DNA from 3 places in the Arthrobacter sp. SLBN-112 genome. Region 3 is predicted to be linked to each of the others. Evidence: riboswitches for the same ligand, from Rfam matches in the RefSeq annotation. Region 3 holds a riboswitch; each other region holds the start of a gene.
The links. Region 3 has a riboswitch for S-adenosylmethionine ahead of QF050_RS11450 (aminotransferase class V-fold PLP-dependent enzyme). Riboswitches for the same ligand answer to the same signal wherever they lie in the genome.
Positions count from the first base shown of each region.

Region 1: another riboswitch for S-adenosylmethionine. It lies ahead of QF050_RS17395 (bifunctional o-acetylhomoserine/o-acetylserine sulfhydrylase); the one in region 3 lies ahead of QF050_RS11450 (aminotransferase class V-fold PLP-dependent enzyme).
Region 2: another riboswitch for S-adenosylmethionine. It lies ahead of QF050_RS05400 (DUF1737 domain-containing protein); the one in region 3 lies ahead of QF050_RS11450 (aminotransferase class V-fold PLP-dependent enzyme).

Region 1 is NZ_JAUSXY010000001.1:3,725,195-3,728,456, reverse strand. It holds gene QF050_RS20385 (hypothetical protein) at 1-199, opposite strand, end outside; gene QF050_RS17400 (VOC family protein) at 439-1,077, opposite strand; SAM riboswitch class IV at 1,344-1,458, shown strand; gene QF050_RS17395 (bifunctional o-acetylhomoserine/o-acetylserine sulfhydrylase) at 1,502-2,827, shown strand; SAM riboswitch class IV at 2,927-3,042, shown strand; gene QF050_RS17390 (homoserine O-acetyltransferase) at 3,055-3,262, shown strand, end outside.
Region 2 is NZ_JAUSXY010000001.1:1,162,080-1,165,341, reverse strand. It holds gene QF050_RS05420 (pyridoxamine 5'-phosphate oxidase family protein) at 1-194, shown strand, start outside; gene QF050_RS05415 (TetR/AcrR family transcriptional regulator C-terminal domain-containing protein) at 217-921, opposite strand; gene QF050_RS05410 (hypothetical protein) at 1,144-1,398, shown strand; gene QF050_RS05405 (OpgC domain-containing protein) at 1,520-1,657, opposite strand; SAM riboswitch class IV at 1,826-1,940, shown strand; gene QF050_RS05400 (DUF1737 domain-containing protein) at 1,954-2,217, shown strand; gene QF050_RS05395 (rhodanese-like domain-containing protein) at 2,214-2,624, shown strand; gene QF050_RS05390 (O-succinylhomoserine sulfhydrylase) at 2,625-3,262, shown strand, end outside.
Region 3 is NZ_JAUSXY010000001.1:2,435,145-2,438,406, reverse strand. It holds gene rsgA (ribosome small subunit-dependent GTPase A) at 1-662, shown strand, start outside; gene hisN (histidinol-phosphatase) at 707-1,531, shown strand; SAM riboswitch class IV at 1,673-1,786, shown strand; partial or broken gene QF050_RS11450 (aminotransferase class V-fold PLP-dependent enzyme) at 1,824-3,243, shown strand.

The sequences.
Region 1 (3,262 bases), 1.3 Mb from region 3:
CGGCCATGAGGCGCGCCGCCAGCCGGGAGCGAATTTCCAGCCGCTCCAGCCGGATCTCGTACCGCCGCTGCAATGCGTCCACTTCAGCATCAGCGTGAGCGCCGGAAGCCAGAAGAGCATCTTCGAGGTCCAGCGCATCCAGGGCAGCAATAGAGGCAGCAATACCCTCCACCGCCACTGCTTCACCGCTGCTTCCCATACCCACATCATCCAACGAGGGTCTGACATTCAAAGCCGAGGCGTTGGGTTCGGTGCCTCTTCCAGGGAATTCAGGGGTCCACTCTTGTGATCCTTAAGAGATGCCAAATGACGCTTAAAAGAATTCGGCCGCCATCGGGTGGTGACGCCGTTGTCACCACCCGATGGCGGCCGAAGCTGTTTGGGCGCAGGCCCATAGGAGCCCTCTCCGGAGATACGCCGGAGAGCGGGGGCGGAGGATCAGATAGTGACGGCCCCGTTTGCGGTTTCAAACGTGACGGACAGAATGCCGGGGGTGCCGTGCGGGGCTACCCACTCGACCGCAACGTCCTCAAGCGGCTTCTCCACCGGCTCGCCCAGCCACTCGGTCACCCGCGACGCGGAGCCGGCAATGGTCAGGCAGCTCATCTTGAGGTTGCTCTCGTAGGCGTTGGACGGGTGCAGGGACGGGTCGCCTTCCCACTTGAGCATGTAGGGGACCTGGGGGTCTGCAATGAGGCCCAGGATGCCAATCTGCTTCCAAACGAGTTCGCGGCCGTCCGGGAACTTGCGGTTGCCGTTCACGGCGGCGCGGCCCAGGCGTTCCTCGAACGGGGCGAGGTCGTCCACTTCGACGCACCATCCCATCCAGCCGCCGCCCGCTGCGGAACGGGCACGCACTGCCTGTCCGAACGGTGCCTTATCCGAAGCCGGGTGGTCCAAAACCTCCACAACTTCGAGGTATTTGTGCCCGGCGAGGGGGATGATCATATTCCGGGTGCCGAACCGGGGGTGGACCCCGCCCTTCACTGCCTCAACGCCGAGGGCAGTTGAAATACGTTCGGTAGTGGCCGCGAGGCCATCGTGTTCACAGGCGTAAGAGACGTGATCCATGCGCATGGCAACATCTTGGCACTTTGTGATCAGGCTCTCAGCTAAGGGCATCCTTACTTGGATTTTCGCCTCCGGCCGTGGTCAAAGTCCGGCCCTGGAACCCGGCCTAACCGGCGACGTAGTAGCCGGAGGTGTCGGCGATGACGTGGACGGTGCCGCTGGAGTTGTTGGTCAGGGCGATGGCCGCGACGGCCCGCTGGGCGCCAACAACGGAAGACCATGTTCGTCACAATGCTGTCCCCGCCCGCAGCGATGTTCCTACACTGGGCGCAGGTCATGAGCGCCAGCGACAAGCCCCGGCTCGCTGGCCGGCAACCCTCCATCCGCGGTGGGGTGCCCCGGGTGAGGACCAGACTGTCCGGCAATAGCCGGAAGTAAGCGCGGCCCGTGGTGCTCCCAGCATGCCGGGCCCATGTCATAGGAGACTGCGATGTCCAACGGATGGTCCTTCGAAACCCGCCAGATCCACGCAGGCCAGGAGCCTGACAGTGCCACCGGTGCCCGCGCACTGCCCATCTACCAGACCACGTCTTTCGTGTTCCCGAGCGCCGAGAGCGCAGCCAACCGTTTTGCCCTGGCTGAACTGGCACCGATCTACACCCGCATCGGCAACCCCACCCAGGATGCTGTGGAGCAGCGGATCGCCAGCCTCGAAGGTGGCCTCGCCGCTTTGCTGCTGAGCTCCGGCCAGGCCGCCGAGACCTTCGCGGTCCTGAATATCGCAGAGGCCGGGGACCACATCGTGGCCAGCCCCAGCCTGTACGGCGGCACGTACAACCTGTTTGCCCACACCCTCAAGAAGTTCGGCATTTCGGTCACCTTCGTGGAGGATCCGGACAATCTGGACCAGTGGCGCGACGCCGTCCAGCCCAACACCAAGCTCTTCTTCGGTGAAGTGGTGTCCAATCCCCGCCAGGACGTCCTGGATATCGAAGGCATCTCCGAGGTGGCCCACCAGGCCGGTGTGCCCCTGATCGTGGACAACACCCTCTCGACCCCCTACCTGATCCGGCCGCTGGAATGGGGCGCGGACATCGTGATCCACTCCGCCACCAAGTACCTGGGCGGCCACGGCTCCGCCATCGCCGGCGTCATCGTCGACTCCGGCAAGTTCGACTTCGGCAAGGAGCCCGAACGGTTCCCCGGCTTCAACACCCCGGACCCCACCTACAACGGACTGGTCTACGCCCGGGACCTTGGCGAAGGCGGCGCATTGGGCGCCAACCTCTCCTACATTCTCAAGGCGCGTGTCCAGCTGCTGCGCGACCTCGGCTCGGCCGTCTCCCCGTTCAACGCCTTCCTGATTTCCCAAGGCCTGGAAACGCTGAGCCTGCGGGTGGAACGGCATGTTTCCAACGCCACGGAAGTGGCGCGTTGGCTGGAGGCAAGGGACGACGTCGAATCCGTCGCCTACGCGGGGCTGCCGTCCAGCCCCTGGTACGAACGAGGCCGCACGTACGGCCCCAAGGGGACCGGCGCCGTCGTCGCCTTCAACCTGGCCGGGGGCGCGGAGGCGGGCAAGCGCTTCGTCGACGCCCTTGAACTGCACTCCCACGTGGCCAACATCGGTGACGTGCGGTCCCTTGTCATCCACCCGGCGTCGACCACCCACAGCCAGCTCTCGCCCGAGCAGCAGGTGGTGGCCGGGGTCAATCCCGGGCTGGTCAGGCTGTCGGTCGGCCTGGAGCACATCGACGACATCCTGGCCGACCTCGAAGCCGGTTTCCGCGCGGCCAAGGGCGCCGCTGACGCCTGATTGGCAGCACGCGGCGGCACCGCCGGCCGGCAACGCCGGGAAGTCACAACCAGTCACACTCTTGGCCTGGGGTGGGGGGTGTTTCGTACACTCGAACCAGGTCATGAGTGCCAGTGACAGCCCCGGCTTGCTGGCCGGCAACCCTCCTTCCGCGGTGGGGTGCCCCGGGTGAAGACCTGGCCTGCCGGTCAAATGACGGCAGGCAAGCGCGTAGAAGAGGTCTTGCCATGACGGTTACCGTCGCCCGTACCACCATTCCCGAACACGGAGTTGTCCGCTACGCCTCCATTGGAGGACTCGAGCTGGAGGGCGGCGGCTACCTGCCGGATGTCACGCTGGCTTACGAAACCTGGGGCACGCTGAATGCGGACGGCAGCAACGCCATCCTGATCGAGCATGCCCTGACCGGCAGCACCCACGTGACGCGCGGCGACA
Region 2 (3,262 bases), 1.3 Mb from region 3:
ATACCGAAATCATCGAAGACCAGGCGGTCAAGGACCAGGTGGACGGCCTTGGTCTGGAACCGTGGCAGCCCGGCGAAAAGGCCAACTATGTCCGGCTCAACGCCAAGGCCCTGACCGGCCGCAGGTTCCAGGTGAACCGGCCGGATGTCTGGAACACCCGCGTGCAGGACCGCCGCCGGGCCTCGTTCGAATAATCTTGCGTTTGCCGCTTCCGCGCTAACCGAGCGGTACTGCCGCCTGCCGGGAAAGCTGCGCTTCCAGCCCGGACAGCAGGATGGTAAGCCCCTGGTCGAGTTCGATGGCGCCGTCGTAATCCGACAGCGCCGGCGCCAGCGCCCGCAGCCTGGGAAATTCCTTGGCAGGAAGGCGGTGGAGCCCCAGCCGGAGCAGAACCTCGTTCTCTTCCGGGTCCACCACGAACTCCTGCAGTTCGTTGAGGATGTGGCCGTAGAGGAAGCCGTAGTACACGCGATAAACGTGCAGCGCGTCGGCCGGTTCGAATCCGGCAGCCGCCAGCAGCGTCAGGATCTGTTCCAGCGGCCGCAGCGTGCCCAGCGGGCGCAAACCCAGCGGGGTGGAAAGGGGCCGGGTGACCAGCAGGGGCACAACATTGGGATGCCGCAGCGCCAGCATCCGCAGGTTGTGGGCGATCTTCCGCAACTGCGCCTTCCAGTCCGGGTCCTCCGGCTGGATGGTGAGCTGGCCCAGGACCAGTTCCGTAACCCCGTCCAGCAAGGCGGCCCGGTTTTCCGCGTAGCGGTAGAGGCTCATCGGGTCCCGCCCCAGCTCCTGGCCCAGGCCGCGCATGGTCAGCGCGTCCAGGCCTTCGGCATCCACCATTTCCAGCGCTTTAGCCAGCACGATGTCCCGGCTGAGCCTGGCTTTGGCTTTGCCGGCGCGGGACGGATTGGGGGAGGTCATGGCTTTATCCTTGCTGGGGGCGGCCTCCCGGCTTCTTCCGAGAGGGTTGCCTCATATGTAGTCTACGAGTAAAGTCTACAGCGTAGACAGGCGTTGACGGCGCTAACGACCCCAGTTTTTCCGGGGATCGAATCTATGGACCCGATTGCCACCAGTGCACGGCATCGAGTCCGCTGCTGTAGCCGAACGGCGGCGCCACGCACTTAGCGAAGGGACGCCCTCATGGCACATTCCCAGTTTGATCTCTTTCTCCAAGACGCCACCTACTTCGACCAGACATCCGACTCCACGCTGGAACGCGACCGCTTCTACGGCCTGTACATGAGCTGGTGCTTCATCAATCAGCACCTGCCAGGCACGGAAACAACGTTCTGGGCAGCGATGAAGGACCGGCTGCCGGGAAGCCGCAAGGGCCTGCGCATGAAGGGTGCGGCAGCCGCCGACTACATTGTCGCTTCCTATCCCGAGCTGGTCTAAGACACCGGAACTGCGGGGCCTCCCCCACCGAGCATTCGGCACTTGAGATAAATGCTGTGGCACCGACCGTGCCACGGCATTTTTCATGCCCGGGCACCGCATACCGGGCGTCGCCCGGCCGCTACGTGGGAATGAGCCGGAACAGGAACCTGGTGCGGACCATCACCCACAGCAGCCCCAGCACCACGTGCATGATGAACACGTAAAGCGTTGCCCGGCCAAGCGGGATCAGGAACCAGCCCAGTTCGCATGCTGGCAAACCCCCCGGTACTCCCACTGTGACGGCAGGGCGGCGCCCAGGTAGAAACTTTATCGGTCCGGCCGCCTTGCAGCGTTCCCGTGACGCGCAGCGGCTGCCAGCTCTCAATTACGGAACATGACGACGACGGCCGTGCGGCTTGGCGCGGCAGGTGTTACGTTTTTGGGGAGTAATGAGTACCGGTGTTAAGCCCTGACTGGCCGGTCGGCAACCCTCCTCTCGCGGCGGGGTGCCTCAGGTGAATACTCGGCATATCGACCGATTCGAGCTGCAAGCGTGAAAGAAGGAGATCCGTCGTGTCTGACGCACCCGCCCCTGACGAAAAATTGTCCTACCGCCTGATTACGGGCCCCGACGACCGCTCATTCTGTGAGCGGATCTCGGCTGCACTCGCGGACGGCTACGTCCTGCACGGCAGCCCGGCGGCCACCTTCAACGGCAGCAGCGTCATCGTGGCCCAGGCAGTTGTCCTCCCGGCCGCAATCGCCTCGGCAGACGCCGCGGTGGCCACGGCCGTTGACGACCTGGAGGGCGAGTTCGACGGCGAGGGCCACGCATGAGCTACGCAGGAGACCTGACGCCGCAGGAAGCATGGGCCAAGCTGGAGCAGGGCGCCATCCTGGTGGATGTCCGCACCGAGGGCGAATGGGCCCACATCGGCATTCCGGACACCAAGGCTACGGACAACGATCCCCTGTTCATCCAGTGGACCTTCCCTGGCGGCATCCCCAACCCCGATTTCGTGAAGGATCTGACGGAGCAGGCGCCCGAGGACCCCGGCGCGGAACTGGTGTTCCTCTGCCGCTCAGGCCAGCGCTCCATCGCAGCAGCCATTGCGGCCACCCAGGCCGGCTTCACCTCCTACAACGTCCTGGAGGGCTTCGAAGGCGAGCCGGACCGCTACGGCGAACGGACCGTCAACGGCTGGAAGAACCGCGGCCTGCCCACCAACCTCGGAAAGAATTAAGTGACTTTCAATCAAGATGCCCCCGGCTGGAACCCCGATACCCAGGCGGTCCGCGGCGGCCTGGACCGCACCAACTTCCAGGAAACCTCCGAGGCCATTTTCCTGAACTCAGGGTTCGTCTACGAATCCGCAGCGGCGGCCGAACGCGCCTTCACCGGCGAGGACGAACGCTTTGTCTACTCGCGCTACGGCAACCCGTCCGTGGCCACATTCCAGGAACGGCTCAGGCTGCTGGAAGGCGCCGAGGCCTGCTTTGCGACGGCGTCGGGCATGTCCGCGGTGTTCACCGCCCTGGGCGCGCTGCTCGCCGCCGGCGACCGCGTGGTGGCCGCCCGATCGCTGTTCGGTTCGTGCTTTGTGATCCTGAACGAGATCCTTCCCCGGTGGGGCGTGGAAACGGTCTTCGTCGACGGCCCGGACCTGGACCAGTGGCGCGAGGCCCTGTCCAAGCCCACCACCGCCGTCTTCTTCGAATCCCCGTCCAACCCGATGCAGGAAATCGTGGACATCGCCGCGGTGAGTGAACTCGCCCATGCCGCCGGCGCCAAGGTGGTTGCGGACAACGTCTTCGCCACTCCCCTGCTGCAGCGTTGCGGGGACCTCGGCGCGGACGTGATCGTGTACTCCGGCACCAAGCA
Region 3 (3,262 bases):
ACGACGCCGGGATCGAGCCGATCCTGCTGGTGACCAAGGCCGACGTCAAGGACCCGGCGGAGCTGCTCTCCAACTACACGCACCTGGACTTCCCGGTGATCATCAGCAAGACCGCGGACGCACAGGCTTCGGGGATCGACGCACGGTCCGACGACGGCCTCTCCGCCCGGCTGGACAGCGCCGCGGTGGCAGCCCTCCGCGCCCACCTGGACGGCACGGTCACTGTCATGCTCGGGCACTCCGGCGTCGGCAAGTCCACCATGGTCAACGCGTTGACGGGTGCGGAGCGGGCCACCGGCGGGGTGAACGCGGTCACCGGGCGCGGCCGGCACACGTCGTCCTCGGCGCTGGCGCTGCGGCTGGCGGACGCGCCGCCCGGCAGCTGGATCATTGACACCCCCGGTATCCGTTCCTTTGGCCTTGCACACGTGGATCCGGACAGGATCCTGCGCTCATTCCCGGACCTCTCCCCCGGCATCGAAAACTGCGAGCGCGGCTGCAAACACACGGCAACGGCGGTTAACTGCGGACTGGATGATTGGGTGAACGGCGGGCACGCCGGTCCCACGGGACCGGCCCGGCTGGCGTCCCTAAGGAGGCTGCTCGGCGCGGACCCGAGGATGGAAGCACAGGAAACCAAGGAGCTCGGCAGCGTCAACTGACGCGTTCTCCCGGCAGAAACGCACGCAGACGGTAGTTTGGAACCATGATCCAACCCGCTTCGAGTTACAACGATGACCTGCGCCTGGCCCATGTCCTGGCCGACTCCGTGGATGACCAGACGATGAGCCGCTTCAAGGCCCTGGACCTCCACGTCGAGACCAAGCCGGACCTGACGCCGGTCACCGACGCCGACAAGGCGGCCGAGGAGGCCATCCGCGGCCAGCTCTCCCGCTCCCGGCCCCGCGATGCAGTCCTGGGCGAGGAATTCGGCAGCACCGGCCACGGCTCGCGGCGCTGGATCATCGATCCCATCGACGGGACCAAGAACTTCGTCCGCGGCGTCCCGGTGTGGGCCACGCTGATCGCCCTGGTGGACGAGGGCGAGCCCGTGGTGGGCGTCGTCAGCGCACCGGCCCTGGGCAAGCGCTGGTGGGCGGCCAAAGGCATGGGCGCCTACATGGGCAGGTCCCTGGCCGCCGCCACCCGGCTCCGGGTCTCCAACGTCTCCAACCTGTCCGACGCCTCCCTCTCCTACTCCAGCCTGGGCGGCTGGAAGGAACGCGGAAACCTTGACGAATTCCTGGGCCTGACGGAGGACGTCTGGCGGACCCGGGCGTACGGGGACTTCTGGTCCTACTGCATGGTGGCCGAAGGCTCGGTGGACATCGCCTGCGAACCCGAACTGAACTTGTACGACATGGCTGCCCTGGTGCCGATCGTGGTGGAGGCCGGCGGCCGCTTCACCTCCCTCGAAGGCGAGGACGGCCCGTTCGGCGGCAATGCCCTGGCCACGAACTCGATCCTGCACTCAGAGGTGCTGCACCGACTGAACCCGGAACTCGACGACCTCCTGCAGCAGGCTCCCTGACCGCGGAAGAATCGAATAATACGACGCCGGACGCCTCCTTTCGGGGGCGTCCGCGGCCGTTTCTTCGGCAGGACGTAACAAAGGCCTTAACAATTGCCGCGGCTTTAGTCCTGGCCACCCCATGTTCTACGCTTTTATCCAGGTCACGAGTGCCAGCGCAAAACCCCGGTTTGCTGGCCGGCAACCCTCCATTCGCGGTGGGGTGCCCCGGGTGACGACCAGGCCGGTCCGGAGCGGATACGGCAAGCGCGGATTCCACCATGCCGGAGTCCTGTATCCAAGTGAGGTCTCTGTGACAACTGCCACCGTCTCCCCCCAGTCCGCCATCGCCAACGCAGCCGCGCCGGATCCGCGCCAGGTCATTGCCGGCCGACCCCTCGCCGCGGTCACCGGCGCCGAAATCCAGGCGCCCCTGATTTCCGGCGGCCACGTCCGCTACGCAAACCTCGACTACGGCGCCTCCGCCCCGGCACTGTCCGTGGTGTCCGCGTACCTGAACGAGATCCTCCCCTACTACGCGAGTGTCCACCGCGGCGCCGGGTATGCATCCCAGATCAGCACCTCGGTGTATGAAAACGCACGCAGCATTGTCCGCGAGTTCGTAGGAGGTCGACCCGATGATTCGGTCATCTTCACCCGCAACACCACCGACTCGCTGAACCTGCTGGCCGGCTGCCTGCCGTTGGCCGACGGCCGCCCCGCCGGAGATGTCCTGTACCTGGACATCGAACACCACGCCAACCTCCTGCCGTGGCAGGGCGTCCCGCACCGCAGCATCGTCGCCGCGGACACCATCAGCGGCACGCTGGAGGCCGTCCGCGCTGAACTGGAGCAGGGCGGGGTCAGCCTGCTGGCCGTCACCGGCGCCTCCAACGTCACCGGCGAGATCCTCCCCATCCGGGCATTGGCCGCACTGGCGCACCAGCACGGCGCACGGATTGTGGTAGACGCCGCCCAGCTTGCGCCGCACCGGCGGGTGGACATCAGCACGGACGACGTCGATTACCTTGCGTTCTCCGGCCATAAGCTCTACGCACCGTTCGGCGCAGGCGTCCTGGTGGGACGTCCGGACTGGCTGGACGCCGGTGTCCCCCACCTTGCCGGCGGCGGCGCCGTGAAGGAAGCAAGGCTCGACGGCGTCAGCTGGGCCACCGGCCCGGCCCGCCACGAGGGCGGCTCACCCAATGTGCTTGGCGCAGCCACCCTGGCGCGCGCCACCCAGGTGATCGCCGAACTGGACCAGTCCCGGTGGCATGCCCACGAATCGGCCATCCGCTCGTTCCTGGTGGAGGGCCTGCAGGGCATCGACGGCGTGACGGTCCACCAGAATCTTCAAGGACACCAATCCGGAAACGGACACCATCGGTGTGGTCAATTTCTCGGTTGCAGGCTACGACGCCGGGCTGGTGGCCGCCTACCTTTCGGCGGAGCACGGCGTGGGCCTGCGTGACGGACGTTTCTGCGCCCACCCGCTGCTGAAGCGCCTGGGCCTGCCGAACGGATCCCTCCGGGCGAGTTTCGGCGTCGGATCCCGGCTGGAGGACGCCGAACGCCTCCTGGCCGGCATCCGCGCGCTGCGCGGCGGCGGACTGGGCTGGGACTACGTGGTGGACGCAGGCCGCTGGGTGCCCGCCAACGATTCCCGCACCTACCCGCACTGGGCCCCCAATACACCGGGTACGGCCGGCGCCGCCCCCTGCATCGACGACTAACCCAAAGCCTTCCGTTCCT